2 regions of the Neorhizobium sp. AL 9.2.2 genome follow, and region 2 is predicted to be linked to the other one. Evidence: riboswitches for the same ligand, from Rfam matches in the RefSeq annotation. Region 2 holds a riboswitch; the other holds the start of a gene.
What was found. A riboswitch is a leader RNA that binds a small molecule or an ion and turns the genes downstream of it on or off. The one in region 2 is predicted to bind S-adenosylmethionine.
Positions count from the first base shown of each region.

Region 1 (8,130 bases), on a different contig from region 2:
TTCCATTGCATCACTCGCCAGCCGACGACGCATCACATTAGTCAGCATTGGACATTCCTAACCGTTTTGTTTCCATCTGGTCGGCATGTCGGCATTCATACCGCACTACGCATTTCGACCACTTGATGGATGCCGAACGTCACCGGGGAATGTTTGTTCCGGCTCCCGACAAATAAAACGGTGGATGTTTATTTGTTAAGTATAGGAATTCTTTAACTATCCTTCAATCTGTTCTCTGAGCATCTCGAGTTCCAGCCATTCTTCTTCCATTTTGGCGACGCGATCGCGCAGTTTTGCCGTTTCTGCGGCGAGCTTTGAAAATGCCGACGGGTCTTTGGCAAAGAGTTTGGGATCGGCCATCTTGCGTTCGGACGTGGCGATGTCGTCCTGTGCCTTCGCCATTTCCTTGGGAAGGTTTTCGAGCGCGAATTTCTGCTTGAACGAAAGCTTGCCCTTTGCCTTAGTGACACCGGGCGCACTGCCTTCGGTCTTTGCCTTTTCCGCCTTATCGGCGCGGCGCTTTTCGTCGGCCATGCCTTTGCGCTGCTGCAGCATGTCGGTATAGCCGCCTGCATATTCGATCCAGCGTCCATCCGGCGCATCCGGGTCTACCGGAGCGATCGTCGAGGTCACGGTGCGGTCGAGAAAGTCGCGGTCATGGCTGACGAGAATGACGGTGCCGGCATATCCCGCAACGATTTCCTGCAAGAGGTCCAGCGTCTCGATGTCGAGGTCGTTGGTCGGTTCGTCGAGGATCAAAAGGTTCGATGGTTTTGCCAGCATGCGGGCCAGCATCAGCCTTGCGCGCTCTCCGCCGGAGAGGTTCTTGATCGGCGTGCGGATCTGTTCCGGCTGGAACAGGAAGTCTTTCATGTAGCCCGCCACATGCCGCTGTTCGCCGTTGACCAGCAGCGTTTCGCCGCGGCCGTCTGTCAAGTAATGGGACAGCGTGTCGGCGGGATCGAGGTCCTCGCGCTTCTGGTCGAGCGTGGCAATCTCGAGATTGGTGCCGAGCTTGATCCAGCCGCCGTCGGGGGCGAGCTGGCCCGTCAGCATCTTCAGCAGCGTCGTCTTGCCAGCACCATTCGGGCCGACCAGGCCGATCCGGTCGCCGCGATGGATGCGGATCGAGAATGGCGCGACGATCGGCTTGTCATAGGTCTTGGTGATGTTTTCCGCTTCCACCACCAGCTTGCCGGACTCGCGACCTTCGGCGACGGAGGCCTGAACGGAACCCTGCGGCCCCTTGTGGCCGCGGTAGTCGGCACGCATGGACTGCAGCTCGCCGACGCGGCGCATGTTGCGCTTGCGCCTTGCGGTCACGCCGTAGCGCATCCAGTGTTCTTCACGCTCAATCGCCTTGCCGAGCTTGTGCTGCTCGATCTCTTCCTCTTCGAGAACCTGATCGCGCCAGGCTTCGAAATGGCCGAAACCGCGCGACAGGCGGCGGGAGGTGCCGCGGTCGAGCCAGACTGTAGCGTTCGACACCTTTTCGAGAAAGCGACGGTCATGGCTGATGACGACCAGTGCGCTACGGGTCTTGCGCAGCTCGTCTTCCAGCCATTCGATGGTCGGCAGATCGAGATGGTTGGTCGGCTCATCCAGCATCAGGATATCAGGTTCCGGTGCCATGACGCGGACAAGTGCTGCACGTCGCGCCTCGCCACCGGAAAGCCTGACCGGGTCTTCCTCGCCTGTCAGGCCCAGATGCTCCAGCAGATAGGTGACGCGGTAGGGGTCGTCGCCCGGTCCAAGCCCCGCTTCCGCATAGGCCTGCACGGTTTTGAATCCAGCAAAATCCGGCGCCTGTTCGAGATAGCGGATCGTCGCATTGGGGTGCCGGAAAACCTCGCCGGACTGTGCTTCCACCATGCCGGCGGCGATCTTCATCAGCGTCGATTTGCCCGACCCGTTGCGGCCGACGAGAGAAATCCGGTCTCCCGGCTCCACCTGCAGGGCAGCTCCGTTGAGAAGCGGCGTGCCGCCGAAGGTTAGAACGATATCGTCGAGTTTCAGAATAGGCGGTGCCATGCGGCGTCTATGCTCCGGAAAAATCGTTTGGGCGGGCAAGGATCATCGCCTTGCCGTCACGTAAATGGAATTGGACCGGCCCTTCTGCAACGTTGGACACGGTGCGGGAGGAACCGAAGGGCAGCGCGTAATCCTTGAGAGGATAGCGCGCGCCGTGAATGTCGAGGCCTGCGAGGGCTGTGAAACCGATAACGGAAAACAACGCGCCCTTGGGCAGGTCGAGCGTCATCGTGCCGGTGAGAAAGGGCACAGCCTCTTCCTCGCCGGATGTCAGGAAAACGTCATGGCCGCGTTCGGCAAGGCTCATCGCATGCAAAAAATGCTGGAGCGCGTGGTCGGAGCGTTCTCCGCCCAGCGCGCCGATCAGGATCAGCCGCGTCGCGCCGCGTTCGATCGCTTCAGCCGTCGCAATCTCGCCGTCCGTCTCGTTCTTTTCCGGCGGATAGGTCCGGCGCTCGACATCGGGATAGCGCTCGATCAGGTCTGCGTCGGAGGAATCGAAATCGCCCACCCAGAGCTCCGGCATCACACCCAGCGCCTGCGCATGCCGCATGCCGCTGTCGGCCGCGATGAAGCGGCTTGCGGCAACTGCCTTTTGCAGTCGGTCTGTTACGGTGAGGTCACCGCCGAGCAGGATCGTGAAGGTCGAGTTGGCCATTGCCCATGCCCATATCCTAAAGCGGCTGGCAAGGGAAAGGCGCGTGTCGCACTGTTCGTGCGAAAGCGGTCATTTTTGCTCCCATTGACGGCGGGCGTGGCAAGGATTATTTGAAAAGTCGAAATTCCGTGGTGATTTGGCCGGCCGGCTTGCAGCCACGTAAAAAAAGTCGCTAAAGGGCCGCGAGAAGAGTTTCAAAAACTTCCCACGGGCCGGCTGCGATTCTTCGTGCCGGCTTTTTGTTTTTGGGTTGAAGAGATGCCGATCAAGATCCCCGATACGCTGCCTGCCTTCAATACGCTCGTTTCCGAGGGCGTGCGCGTGATGACCGAAACGATGGCGGTCAGGCAGGACATCCGGCCACTGCAGATCGGGCTTCTCAACCTCATGCCCAACAAGATCAAGACCGAAGTGCAGATGGCGCGCCTTGTCGGCGCTTCGCCGCTGCAGGTCGAGTTCTCGCTGGTTCGCATCGGCGGCCACAAGGCCAAGAACACATCGGAAGATCATCTCCTGTCGTTCTACGAGACGTGGGAAGAGGTGAAGCGCCGCAAGTTCGATGGTTTCATCATCACCGGCGCGCCGGTGGAAACCCTGCCCTACGAGGACGTCACATACTGGCAGGAGATGAAGGAAATCTTCGACTGGACCACCACCAACGTGCATTCCACCATGAATGTCTGCTGGGGGGCGATGGCCGCCATCTATCATTTCCACGGCGTTCCAAAGCACGGGCTGAAGGAAAAGGCATTCGGGGTCTATCGCCACCGCAACCTGTCGCCGGCGTCGGTCTATCTCAACGGTTTCTCCGACGATTTCCAGGTTCCGGTGTCGCGCTGGACGGAAGTTCGTCGGGAGGATGTTGAAAAGGCCGGCAACGATCTCGAGATCCTGATGGAATCGGACGAAATGGGCCTCTGCCTCGTGCATGAGCGGGCCGGCCGGCGGTTGTTCATGTTCAATCACGTGGAATACGATTCCACCTCGCTCGCCGACGAGTATTTCCGCGATGTCGATGCCGGCATACCGATCAAGATGCCGCACGACTATTTTCCGCACAACGACGATACGCTGGCTCCGCTCAACCGCTGGCGCGGTCATGCGCATCTGCTGTTTGGAAACTGGATTAACGAGATCTACCAGACGACGCCTTACGACCTCGAAAAAATCGGCACCGAGTGATCGAGACCGGTTTCTGCCCCGTCATCCTTGCTGGATGAGAGCCTGACGGATTTTTCGGCTGGCCTCGTTGCAGCTTTGACCGAAATCACGCAGTTTGCCGCAAACATTCGGGAGATGGGTTATGACGGGTCATGAATTCGAGATTTTCGGCACGACGAAGAGCGGCGAGGCGGTGCACCGGATCACGCTGTCGGGCGGCGGGCTGACAGCCCAGGTTCTCACCTGGGGTTCGGTTATCCAGGATCTGCGGCTTGCCGGCCACGAGCCGCCTCTGGTGCTGGGGTTCGACAATTTCGCAGACTATGAGGCCTACTCGCCCTATTTCGGCGCCACGCCTGGTCGCTGTGCCAATCGCATCGGCGATGGCCGCTTCTCAATCGACGGCACAGAATACCAGCTGGAACTCAACGAAGACGGCGTAACCCATCTGCACGGCGGATCCGACGGTATCGCCCGGCGCATTTGGTCGATCGTCGATCACGCGGAAGACCGAGTCGTGCTGCAGATCACCGACCCGGACGGACGCGCCGGATATCCCGGCAACTGCACCGTCACTGCGACCTACCAGCTGATGGAAGACGGGGTGCTTTCGGTGATCTACGACACGGTGACCGACCAGCCGACGCCCGCCAACGTCTGCCAGCACTCCTATTTCAATCTCGACGGTCGTCCCGACATTTTCGGCCACGACATGATGATCGCCGCGGCTGAGTTGACGGCGGTGGATGAAAGGATGGTGCCGACCGGCGTCCTGATGCCGCTTGCTGGCACCACGTTCGACCTGAGCGAGATGGGTCCGATCCAGCGCACCGGCGCCGATGGCGAACAGGTGAAGTTCGATCATAACTACTGCCTCTCGGAGGAGAGGACTGCCAAGCGCTCGGTCGCGCTTGCCCGCAGCCTGTATTCCGGCGTGCAGCTCGAAGTGCGCACCACGGAGCCGGGGATCCAGTTCTACGCGGGCTTCAAGCTCGCCTTGCCGGTGCCCGGCATGGAAGGCCGTCCCTACGCGCCTTACGCCGGCTTCTGCCTGGAAACCCAGGTCTGGCCCGATGCAATCAACCACGAGACTTTCCCCAATGCAGTGCTTCGCCCGGGCGAAACCCTGCGCCAGGAAACCGACTACGTGTTTTCGAAGAGCTGAGGCGATGAGGGCTGAGGCTGCCGAAAGGCGGCCTCAGTCTGGCTGCGAGGATGCAGGCAGCCAGCGAATGACGATAATAGACGAGGTACCCTACTGGGTACCAATACCGTTATTCGTTTTTTCGTCTGAAGGGAGAATTTGGAGCGGGCGAAGGGATTCGAACCCTCGACCCCAACCTTGGCAAGGTTGTGCTCTACCACTGAGCTACACCCGCTCATAAACCGTCGACCCGGTGGTAGTCTGGATCGTCGGTGCCGCTCGTTGCCGGCGACGGGCGGTATATGGCCCAGACTTTTTTTAAATGCAACAGGGAAATGACGATCTCGATGAAGAATTTTTCAGGCGCTTTGAAAGTCCCTGCGAAACAAGGGTTTGCGCCCAGGCGTGCATCTTGGCCGGTCGGAACAATCTGTCTATAGTCCGCCATCCTTACCCCGCCGGCCGGGGCCAACACCTCAAGAGCAGCCAAGATCGATCATGCCAAAAACTGCAGAAGACCTGTTCGCCTTTCTCGATAGCCTCGATATTGCCCACAAGACGAAAGCGCATGCACCGGTGTTTACGGTATCGGAATCAGCCAGTCTGCGTGACGAGGTCCCGGGCGGGCATACCAAGAACCTGTTCGTCAAAGACAAGAAGGACCAGTTCTTCGTCATCACGGTCGAAGAAAACGCCAGCGTCGATCTAAAGACCGTCCACAAGGTGATCGGTGCGTCCAGTCGCGTCTCGTTCGGCAATCCTGAAAAGATGCTGGAATTTCTCGGCGTCGTGCCGGGCTCCGTCACCGTGTTCGGCGCGCTGAACGACACGGATAACAACGTCACGTTCGTGCTCGACGAAGACCTCATGCGCGAAGAGGTGATCAATGGCCATCCACTCTCAAACGATGCGACGACGTCGATCGGTCGCGACGATCTTATCCGCTTTCTGGAGGCGACGGGCCATACGCCGCTTGTCTTGAAAGTGACGGGCTGACATACGATCTTTGCAATTCAGAGTAAGACATAATGCGCATCGGCCGTGTGCCGATTGGACTTTTTCCGGGAGAACACTTTCATGAGCGGCACGAACAATCCTTATGGTGGCTCCTATGGCGCCGGTAACTACGGCGGCCAAAACGCGACGGTGAACTTCGGTTCGACGCCTGCAGCGGCCCCAGCGCCCGCGGCTTCCTCTGCCCCTGCTGCTGCCGGTAGCTATATCTCGGACACGACAACCGCAGGCTTCGGCAAGGACGTGATCGAGGCATCGCGCAGCCAGCCGGTTCTCGTCGATTTCTGGGCGCCCTGGTGCGGTCCGTGCAAGCAGCTGACGCCCGTCATCGAAAAGGTCGTCAACGAAGCCCAGGGTCGCGTCAGGCTCGTCAAGATGAACATTGACGACCATCCCTCGATCGCGGGACAGCTCGGGATCCAGTCGATCCCGGCCGTGATCGCCTTTGCCGATGGCCGTCCGGTCGACGGGTTCATGGGTGCCATTCCGGAAAGCCAGATCCGCGAGTTCATCGAAAAGGTCGCAGGTCCAGAGGGCATGGACCAGGCGGCCGAGATCGAGGCGGTGCTCGGCGATGCGGAAACCCTGCTCGGACAGGACGATATCCAGGGTGCCGCACAGCTCTACGGCGCCGTGCTGCAGGCCGACCCGGAAAACCCCAAGGCTGCGGCCGGCATGATGCAGTGCCTGATCGGCATGGGCGAAACGGCCCGCGCCGGCGAGATGCTCGCCTCCCTGCCCGAAGAGATGGCTGCCGATCCCGCAATACAGGCGGTCGCCAAGAAGCTGGAGCAAATCGAGGAAGCCCGCAAGCTGGGTGACCCTATCGCACTCGAGCAGCAGCTTGCCGCCAACCCCGACGATCACGAGGCCCGCGTGAGCCTCGCCAAGATCCTCAACGTCCAGGGCGAACGCGAAAAGGCGGCCGATCACCTGCTGACCATCATGCGCAAGGACCGCACCTTCGACGACGATGGCGCGCGCCGCCAGCTGCTGCAATTCTTCGAGGTCTGGGGGCCGAAAGATCCAGCTACGATTTCCGGGCGCCGCCGCCTTTCGTCGATCCTGTTCTCCTGATTGTGTTGCCGATTGATCGCTAAGCCGGATCGCAGCCTTGCGTTCCGGCGACGATGCCCCACATTAGTTTTATAGGTTTGGCTGAACGGCCAGGTTTGGACAACGGCCAGATTCGGACAGACATTTTTGTCCGGTGAATGTGGTCTGGGAGGTATCGGACCAATGCATGTGGGAAACGCGCGCTATCTGAAGCGGGAGGATCTTCCGGAAACGATCCCGGTCTTTCCGCTGACTGGGGCTTTGCTCCTGCCGGGAGGCCAGCTTCCTCTCAATATCTTCGAGCCGCGTTATCTGTCCCTGTTCGATGCAGCGCTTGCGGGCGACAGGTTGATCGGTATCGTGCAGCCATCATTGATGGAACCGGACGAGCCGCTCGGCGGCGGGCGCTCGGCGCTGTCGTCGATCGGTTGCGCCGGCCGGATCACGTCCTTTGCCGAAACCGGCGATGGCCGCTACATCATTTCGCTCAGCGGGATCTGCCGCTTCAGGCTGCTCGATGAGATCGGTGGCGGCCATCCGTTCCGCAAATTCAGACACGCGCCGTTCCTGTCCGATCTGACCGACGAGGATGACGAAAAAGCCGTCAACCGGCCGGAACTGCTGCGGGTCTTCAAGGCCTATCTCGACGCCAACAAGCTGGAGGCGGACTGGGAAAGCATCGAGCGGGCCGGAAACCGGACGCTGGTGAATTCGCTGTCGATGATGTCGCCCTTCGGCCCTGCCGAGAAGCAGGCGCTTCTGGAGGCACCGGATCTGAAGAGCCGGGCTGATACGTTGATCGCAATCACCGAGATCCTGCTTGCGCAGGGATCCGGGACTGCGAACGTGCTGCAGTAAGGCAAAGACCGGTCATGGACGAAAAACTCAGCAAGGTGGACCCGAAACTGCTCGATCTTCTCGTCTGCCCGATGACCAAGGGCAGGCTGTCGCTCGATCGCGAAAACAACGAGCTCGTGTCGCAAGGCGCGCGGCTTGCCTATCCGATCCGCGACGGGATCCCGATCATGCTCATGTCGGAAGCCCGCAAGCTCGAGGACTAGCCTTC
Region 1 covers NZ_JAALXU010000007.1:311,682-319,811, reverse strand. Annotated here, with positions in the region: gene G6K99_RS16485 (response regulator) at 1-48, opposite strand, end outside; gene G6K99_RS16480 (ABC-F family ATP-binding cassette domain-containing protein) at 217-2,031, opposite strand; gene G6K99_RS16475 (thiamine diphosphokinase) at 2,039-2,689, opposite strand; SAM riboswitch at 2,808-2,885, shown strand; gene metA (homoserine O-succinyltransferase) at 2,948-3,871, shown strand; gene G6K99_RS16465 (aldose epimerase family protein) at 3,993-5,015, shown strand; tRNA gene G6K99_RS16460 (tRNA-Gly) at 5,155-5,229, opposite strand; gene G6K99_RS16455 (hypothetical protein) at 5,230-5,442, opposite strand; gene G6K99_RS16450 (prolyl-tRNA synthetase associated domain-containing protein) at 5,493-5,990, shown strand; gene trxA (thioredoxin) at 6,072-7,085, shown strand; gene G6K99_RS16440 (LON peptidase substrate-binding domain-containing protein) at 7,248-7,922, shown strand; gene G6K99_RS16435 (Trm112 family protein) at 7,937-8,125, shown strand.
Region 1: another riboswitch for S-adenosylmethionine. It lies ahead of metA (homoserine O-succinyltransferase); the one in region 2 lies ahead of G6K99_RS01945 (O-succinylhomoserine sulfhydrylase).

Region 2 (8,130 bases):
GGGGGAAATCGACAGTCGTCAGGATGCGCACGCGCAGGATTGTCGACAGATCCTGGCGCTCCACGCGTTCTCGTGCGTCAAACATCAGCGGAAGCTGGGTCGCCGGGGTAGAAGGCGGAGCGGTGGAGGCCGCAAGTGCCTGCGTTGCGGACAGAAGTCCGTATATCACCACCACCAAGAGCTGCATAAACTTGAAAACACCACTGCTTTTTAGGGATGTAATCAGGTATCGCATCTTTATGATCCGTGTGGGGCAATAGGGGTTCGTCTGCGGACGGTGTAGCAGCAACATGCGCTCAGAGGAACATGCTTCGCAGCCGACCTATCACGACGAAACGGGGGCGCCGCCGACCGACGAGATCGAGTCCGGGCAATTGCTCGACTTTCGTCCCGGCATCCAGGTCGAGCTGACAGCGCTTGCGGCCCTCGGTTTCTCGAAACCGTTGATCGCCAAGCTGGCTGGCCTCTCCAGGCAAAACGGGACGACGGTCGAGGCCGAGCTTCTGGCATGCGGCGACGTGAGGGAAGACGCCTATTACGGTGCCATCGCCCGTCTGCTGCGACTTCCCTTCGTCTCGTCGCTCGATCCCGCGCTTGTCGTTATCCTGCCCTCGACCGACGCCCAGCTGACACGCCCGACCATTGTGAGGATCGCCCATCGCAACAAGGCGCAGGAAATCGCCATCGTGCCGGAGGCGGCGCGACTTTCGCAGATTGCGGCAACGCTTGCGACCCTGCCGCTTGTGGGCCGCGATCTCGTCATCACCACGCCGAGCGCCATTCGCGAATCCGTCTGGAAAGCCGACGCAGCGCGCCGCATCCGCGAGACCACGAATACTCTGTTCGAGCAGAGACCCCTGCTGTCGGCCCGCGTTGTACTCGCAGGCCACCAGGGCTTTTACGGTGGGTCGTTTCTGACGACCCTTGCCTGTCTCCTGCTGATTGCACCGATCGATACGCTGCTTGCGCTGCATATCGTCCTGTCACTCACCTATTTTTCGACGCTCTGTCTGCGACTTTCGGCGATGATCCGGCAAACGTTGGTGGCACCTGAACGCGTGCCAGTCGCTCCACCGTTCGGGCCGCTGCCGCGTTACACTATTCTGGTCGCACTCTACCGCGAAGAGGACATGGCCGAGCAGTTGGTCGCAAGCCTCAAGCGGCTGGACTGGCCCGCATCTCTGCTCGACATCAAGTTCGTATGCGAAATCGACGACCGGCAAACGATCGAAGCCTTGAAGGTGCTTGAGCCTGGCCCCCAATTCGAGATCGTCGAAGTGCCGGCCTATGGTCCGCGGACGAAGCCAAAGGCTCTCACCTATGCGCTGAAAGGTGCGCGCGGCGAATTCACGGCAATCTACGACGCCGAGGACAGGCCGCACCCGCTACAACTCCGCGAGGCGTACCGGCGGTTTCGCGCGGCACCATCCGAACTTGCCTGCCTGCAGGCACCACTGATCATCACCAACGCCCGGGAAAGCTGGTTGAGCGCGTTGTTTTCGCTCGAATATGCAGCGCTGTTTCGCGGCCTTTTGCCGATGCTCGGGAGAATGAACATGCCGCTTCCACTCGGCGGCACGTCCAACCATTTCCGCACCAGCGCGCTGATCGCAGCCGGCGGATGGGATCCGTACAACGTGACGGAAGACGCCGATCTTGGCATGCGGCTCTACCGGCTCGGCTTTACCGCCGACGTGATGCGGCACCAGACGCTGGAGGACGCGCCTTTATCGATCAAGGTGTGGACGTCGCAGAGAAGCCGCTGGTTCAAGGGCTGGCTGCAAACCTGGCTGGTGCTGATGCGCGACCCGGCGCGGCTGATCGGCGAAATCGGCATCAAGCCTTTCTGCGTGATCCAATTGCTGGTGGGCGGCATGCTTTTGTCATCGCTGCTGCATCCGCTGATCCTCGTCTTTCTCGGCGTCGGCTTCTCAGCAATGCTGCGGGCGCCGATCGACACGCTGCCGCTTGAGGTCGTCGGCCTGTTCGCGATCGACTTCACCAACATTCTCGGCAGCTATCTCATCTTCCTCGGCCTCGGCATCGGATCGATGACCGACCACGAGAAGCGCCTCGTCGGACGCCGCTGGGTTGCCGTGCCGCTCTACTGGATGATGACATCCTTCGCCGCCTGGAAGGCGCTACGGGAACTCAGGACAAAGCCCTTCCACTGGAGCAAGACACCCCACATGCCGCGCCGGAAGGAGAGCTGATCGGGAGAGGGGATTGGAGCGGGTGAAGGGAATCGAACCCTCGTATTCAGCTTGGGAAGCTGCTGCTCTACCATTGAGCTACACCCGCGTCGAGGGAAGGTTTCCAACAATGGGCCGTGTCTGTCAAGGTCGCCGGGGTGGAAGCGTCCGGGGGCGCTTTTAGCTGCGGAAATGCTTGGAGAGTTTGAGGCCCTGCGCCTGATAGTTCGAGCCGAGGCCGGAGCCGTAGAGGCCCTGGGGTTCTTCCAGCATGTGTTCGTAGACGAGGCGACCGACGATCTGGCCGTCTTCGAGGATGAACGGGACCTCGTGGCTGCGCACCTCGAGGACGGCGCGGCTGCCGCGGCCGCCGGCGGCCTCGTGGCCGAAGCCGGGGTCGAAGAAGCCGGCGTAATGGACGCGGAATTCGCCGACCAGCGGGTCAAACGGTGTCATTTCGGCCGCGTAGAGCGGTGGCACATGGACGGCCTCGCGCGAGACGAGGATATAGAATTCATCCGGATCGAGGATCAGTTCGTTGCGGCCGCGGCTGTGGATCGGCTCCCAGAAATCGAACAGATCGTGCTGAGCCTTTTTGTCGACATCGACGACGGCCGTGTGGTGCTTGCCGCGGTAGCCGATCAGGCCATCGTTGTCGCCGGCAAGGTCGATCGATAGCGCTATGCCGCCGCCGGAAATGTTCGGCTGCGCGGCGGCGACCAGCGTTTCGGCTCCATGCAGCGCCAACAGCTCCGGCTCCTGCAGAAGGGCGTTGCCGACGCGGAAGCGGATCTGCGACAGGCGCGAGCCTTGGCGCACGACGATCGGAAATGTGCGCGGGGAAATTTCGAGATAGAGCGGACCGCGATAGCCTGAAGGGATCTTGTCGAACTCCTGGGCGCGATCGGTGATGACGCGGGTAAAGATATCGAGGCGGCCGGTGGAGCTTTTCGGATTGGCCGAAGCCGACATCTCGGCCGGCAGATCGAGGCTTTCCATCAGCGGCACGATATAGACGCAGCCGGTTTCGAGGACGGCGCTTTCGGAGAGATCGATGACGTGCAGGCTGAGGCGCTCGAGCTTGTCGGACACGAGGCTCATCGGCCCCGGCATGAACGAGGCGCGCACGCGAAACGCCTTCTGCCCCAAGCGCAGATCAAGGCTCGCCGGCTGGATCTGGTCCTGATCAAGCGCCCTCTCGGACTTCAGCCGTCCTTGTTCGAAGAGCGCCGCAATTGCGCGGTCCGCCAGAATTCCCGTTTCGCGAGCCATCATGTCTCTTTCAGATTTTGGGGGCGACAAAACCAAATGCGGACCATTGACGCAAGCGGAAGCGAGGCGTAAGGCAGCTTTATCCCGTGGTGATTTGGCCGGTCGGCTTGCAGCCACGTTAAACAAGTGGCTAAAAAGACCGGGTTGAAAACCGGTCTGCGATTGCGGCCGGTTTTTTTGTATCACGAAGGTGATGAACACATGAGCAAATCCCCGAACAAGAACTGGCGCCCGGCCACCACGCTCGTCCATGGCGGCACGCTGCGCTCGCAATATGGCGAGATGTCGGAAGCCATCTACCTGACGCAGGGCTTCGCCTACGACAGTTCAGAAGCCGCCGAGGCCCGTTTCAAGGGCGAGGCCGACGGCTATATCTATGCCCGCTACGGCAGCCCCACCAACGACATGTTCGAAAAGCGCATGTGTGCGCTGGAGGGTGCAGAAGAAGCCCGCGCCACCGCCTCCGGCATGGCCGCCATCACGGCAGCGCTCATGTGCCAGCTTCGCGCCGGCGACCATATCGTGGCCGCCCGGGCCCTGTTCGGTTCCTGCCGCTGGGTTGTCGAAACGCTCGCCCCGCGCTACGGCATCGAATGCACGCTGGTGGACGGTCGCGACCTTGCCAACTGGGAAGCGGCGATCAAGCCCAACACCAAGGTGTTTTTCCTGGAAAGCCCGACAAACCCGACGCTGGAAGTGATCGACATTGCCGGCGTTGCCAAGCTTGCCAATCAGGTCGGCGCCCGTCTGGTGGTCGACAATGTGTTTGCAACGCCGCTCTTCCAGCGGCCGTTGGAACTCGGCGCCCATGTGGTCGTCTATTCCGCCACCAAGCATATCGACGGCCAGGGCCGCAGCCTTGCCGGCGTCATCCTTTCGGACCGCGAATGGGTTCTGGAGCACCTGCAGGACTATTATCGCCATACCGGTCCGGCAATGTCGCCGTTCACGGCATGGACACTGATCAAGGGGCTGGAAACGCTGCCGATCCGTGTTGCCCAGCAGACGTCGAATGCGGCAAAGATCGCCGATTTCCTGGCCGAGCATAGCAAGGTCGCGAAAGTGATCTATCCGGGTCGCAAGGATCATCCGCAGGCCGATATCATCGCCAAGCAGATGACGGGCGGATCGACGCTGGTCTGTTTCGAGCTGAAGGGTGGCAAGGAAGCGGCCTTCAAGCTGCAGAACGCCATGGAGGTGGTCACCATCTCCAACAATCTCGGCGATACCCGCTCGATCATCACACATCCGGCAACGACGACGCACAAGAACCTCACCGACGAAGCCCGTACGGAACTGGGAATTTCGCCCGGCACCGTGCGCTTTTCGGCCGGCATCGAGGATGCGGACGACCTGCTGGAAGATTTCGCGCAGGCGCTGAAGCAGATCTGATCGACTTTACGCCGAACGATGGGTAGACCCGGAACGCTCCGGGTTTACCATATCAGTTATCCCTATCATCAAGAACGCGACATTGCCTCAGATGCAAGCCGCGAGAATTCTTGACCTTTCTCCCCCACTGTACGATATCGGCACGATGAGCAATCTTGAGGTGCCAATGTACCGCGCCCGCACCAGAGACATAGACGTCGCCGTCGAGCCCTATTATCTCGAGGAGCAGTCGAGCCCCGAGGACAGTCGTTATGTCTGGGGATACCGGATCGTGATCGAGAACAAGTCCTCGATCAGCGTCACGCTCGTGCATCGCTACTGGAACATCACGGACGAAAACGGGATCGTCGACGAGGTCGACGGACCAGGCGTCGTTGGCGACCAGCCGCGACTGGAGCCGGGCGACAGCTACGAGTATTCGTCCGGGTGCCCGCTCGACACGCCATCCGGCGTCATGTTCGGCACCTACGATATGAAGACGGACGAAGGCGAGACTTTCAAAGTCGACATTCCCGCCTTCTCGCTGGATTCACCAGGCGTCGTGCGCGTTCTGAACTGACCCGCAAGGCGGATCAGGCGCTTTCGAATTCTTCCGTCACGAACTTGTAGGTGGTCGAGCAGAACTCGCAGGTTACCGCGATTTCTCCATCTTCCACACTCGCGTGGATTTCTTCCGCAGAGAACCCGTCCAGCACGCCCTTGATCTTGTCGCGCGAGCAGCTGCAGCGGTCGAACACCGTCTGCGGATCATAGACCCGCACGCCGCGCTCGTGGAACAGCCGGAACAGCAGCCGTTCGATCGCCACCTGCGGATCGGTCAGCTCGTCCGTATCGATGGTACCTACCAGCGTGCTCGCCTCTAACCAGGCATCGTCCTCGACTTCGACGGCATCGCGTTCGTCACCGTCGCCGCCATGCAGGTCGGGCTGGCGCATGCGCTCAGGCGCTTGCGGAAGGAACTGGGCGACAAGTCCGCCGGCGCGCCAGTTGTGGCGCGGGTTGCCGTCCTCGTCGCGGTCGATGAGTTCGGCGACGGCGAGGCGAACCCGGGTCGGGATCTGTTCGGACTGGCGGAAGTAGACGCCGGCCATTTCTTCAAGCGACGAGCCGTCCATCGGAACGATGCCCTGATAGGGCTGCATGCCGCGGCCCTGATCAATCGTCAGCGCAAGAAAGCCATGGCCGAGCAGTTCGGCAGGCGAGATCTTGCCGTTCTCGACGGCTTCGGCCAGTGCATCCTCGTCGTAGCGGGCATAGGCGCGCAGTGCATCCGGCGTGGAGAAATCGGCAACAAGCAGGTCGACCGGGCCGTCACCCTTGGTCTGCATGGTGAACTTGCCTTCGAATTTCAGCGAAGTGCCCAGCAGTGCAGTGAGCACGACGGCTTCCGCCAGCAGCCGCGCGACCGGTGCCGGATAATCGTGCCGTCCGAGGATCGCGTTGAGGAGTGGCCCGAGCTGGACTGCACGGCCACGCACATCAAGGCCATCCACCTGGAAGGGCACGACGCGGTCGTCGCCGGCAAAATCGAGTTCGTTCAGTTCAACAGTCGCTTCCGCCATGAGTTAACTCCTTCGCGCCGGCGCTCTCAGTTCCTCGAACGCTTTTACACAAGCGCCAGCCGCAGCGGAACCGCCGGCCGGGGATTTGAGAACGTTGACGATATCGTGTTGAAGCGCCGCACTCGTTCGGCGGCGCGCTTTGAAAGCCGTCAGATGGTGGCGGCTCTCATCGAATTCAAGTCGGAAGCGCTTTTGATCCTCAGACGATGCCGAAGCACCAGGCAAGGATCGACTTCTGCGCGTGAAGACGGTTTTCCGCCTCGTCGAACACCACCGACTGTGGTCCGTCGATGACCTCGTCGGTGACTTCCTCGCCGCGATGCGCCGGCAGGCAGTGCATGAAGAGCGCGTCCTTGTTTGCCTTATCCATCAGCGCCTTGTTGACCTGATAGGGCTGGAAGATGTTGTGGCCGCGCGCCTTGTGCTCCTGGTTCATCGAGATCCACGTATCGGTGACGACGACATCGGCGCCGGTGACCGCCCGTTCGGCGTCGTGGCAGAGCATGATCTCGCCGCCGTTGTTGCGCGCCCAGTTCAGGAACTTGTCATGCGGCTCGGAGCCCATTGGCACGGCCATGTTCATCTTGTAGCCGAACCGCGCCGAGCCTTCGACGAGCGAGTGCAGCACGTTGTTGCCGTCACCCGTCCAGGCGATGGTCTTGCCTTTGACAGGACCGCGATGCTCCTCGAAGGTCATCAGGTCGGCCATGATCTGGCAGGGATGGGTATCGTCGGTCAGCGCGTTGATAACAGGCACGGTGGCGTGCTCGGCCATTTCCCGCATGCGGTTGTGATCGGTGGTGCGGATCATGATCGCATCGACATAGCGCGACAGGACACGTGCCGTATCGCCGATCGTCTCGGCGCGGCCGAGCTGCATTTCCGTGCCGGACAGGAAGAGCGTCTCGCCGCCGAGCTGGCGCATGCCGACATCGAAAGAGACGCGGGTGCGGGTGGACGGCTTTTCGAAGATCATCGCCAGCATCTTGCCGGCGAGTGGCTGATCGCCCTTGCCGGCCTTGAAGGCCCGCTTGCGGCTCTTCGCGTCGTCAAGAATGGTGCGGAGGTCCTCCGGCGAAACCGCCGAAAGATCCAGGAAATGCTTTGGTGATGCCATGCTATCGTCCCCTATCGAGGGGAACCGTCACCGGCACCCCTCATCGCGCTCAGGCTGTTTTCTTAAGTTCTGCCTTGGTCAGCTTTTCGGCTGCCCGTTCGATCCGTGCGAGCCCCTCGCGGGCTTCCTCGGCCGTGATCGTCAACGGCGGCAGAAGGCGCACGACGTTATCGCCAGCAGGTACTGACAGCATTTTCTCATCGCGCATTGCAACGACCAGATCGCCAGCAGGCACCCTTGCCTTGATGCCGAGCATCAGGCCTTCGCCTCTGATATCTTCGATCACGTCAGGGAAACGGTCCTTCAGGCTTGCGAGTCCCTGGCGGAACACGAGCGCGACATCGCGGACATTTTCAAGGAAGCCATCGGCCAGCACGACGTCGAGCACCGCGTTGCCGCAGGCCATGCCGAGCGGATTGCCGCCATAGGTCGTGCCGTGAATGCCGGGCTTCATGCCGGAAGCAGCCTCTGCGGTCGCAAGGCAGGCGCCGAACGGGAAGCCGCCGCCGATGCCCTTGGCAACAGCCATGATATCAGGCGTGATGCCTGTCAGTTCGTGGGCGAAGAACCGGCCGGTGCGGCCAACCCCGCTCTG
Region 2 covers NZ_JAALXU010000001.1:376,349-384,478, reverse strand. Annotated here, with positions in the region: gene G6K99_RS01965 (transporter substrate-binding domain-containing protein) at 1-187, opposite strand, end outside; gene G6K99_RS01960 (glycosyltransferase family 2 protein) at 291-2,213, shown strand; tRNA gene G6K99_RS01955 (tRNA-Gly) at 2,228-2,301, opposite strand; gene G6K99_RS01950 (2'-deoxycytidine 5'-triphosphate deaminase) at 2,373-3,467, opposite strand; SAM riboswitch at 3,541-3,619, shown strand; gene G6K99_RS01945 (O-succinylhomoserine sulfhydrylase) at 3,666-4,856, shown strand; gene apaG (Co2+/Mg2+ efflux protein ApaG) at 5,023-5,415, shown strand; gene G6K99_RS01935 (Hsp33 family molecular chaperone) at 5,429-6,418, opposite strand; gene argF (ornithine carbamoyltransferase) at 6,618-7,535, opposite strand; gene G6K99_RS01925 (aspartate aminotransferase family protein) at 7,585-8,130, opposite strand, start outside.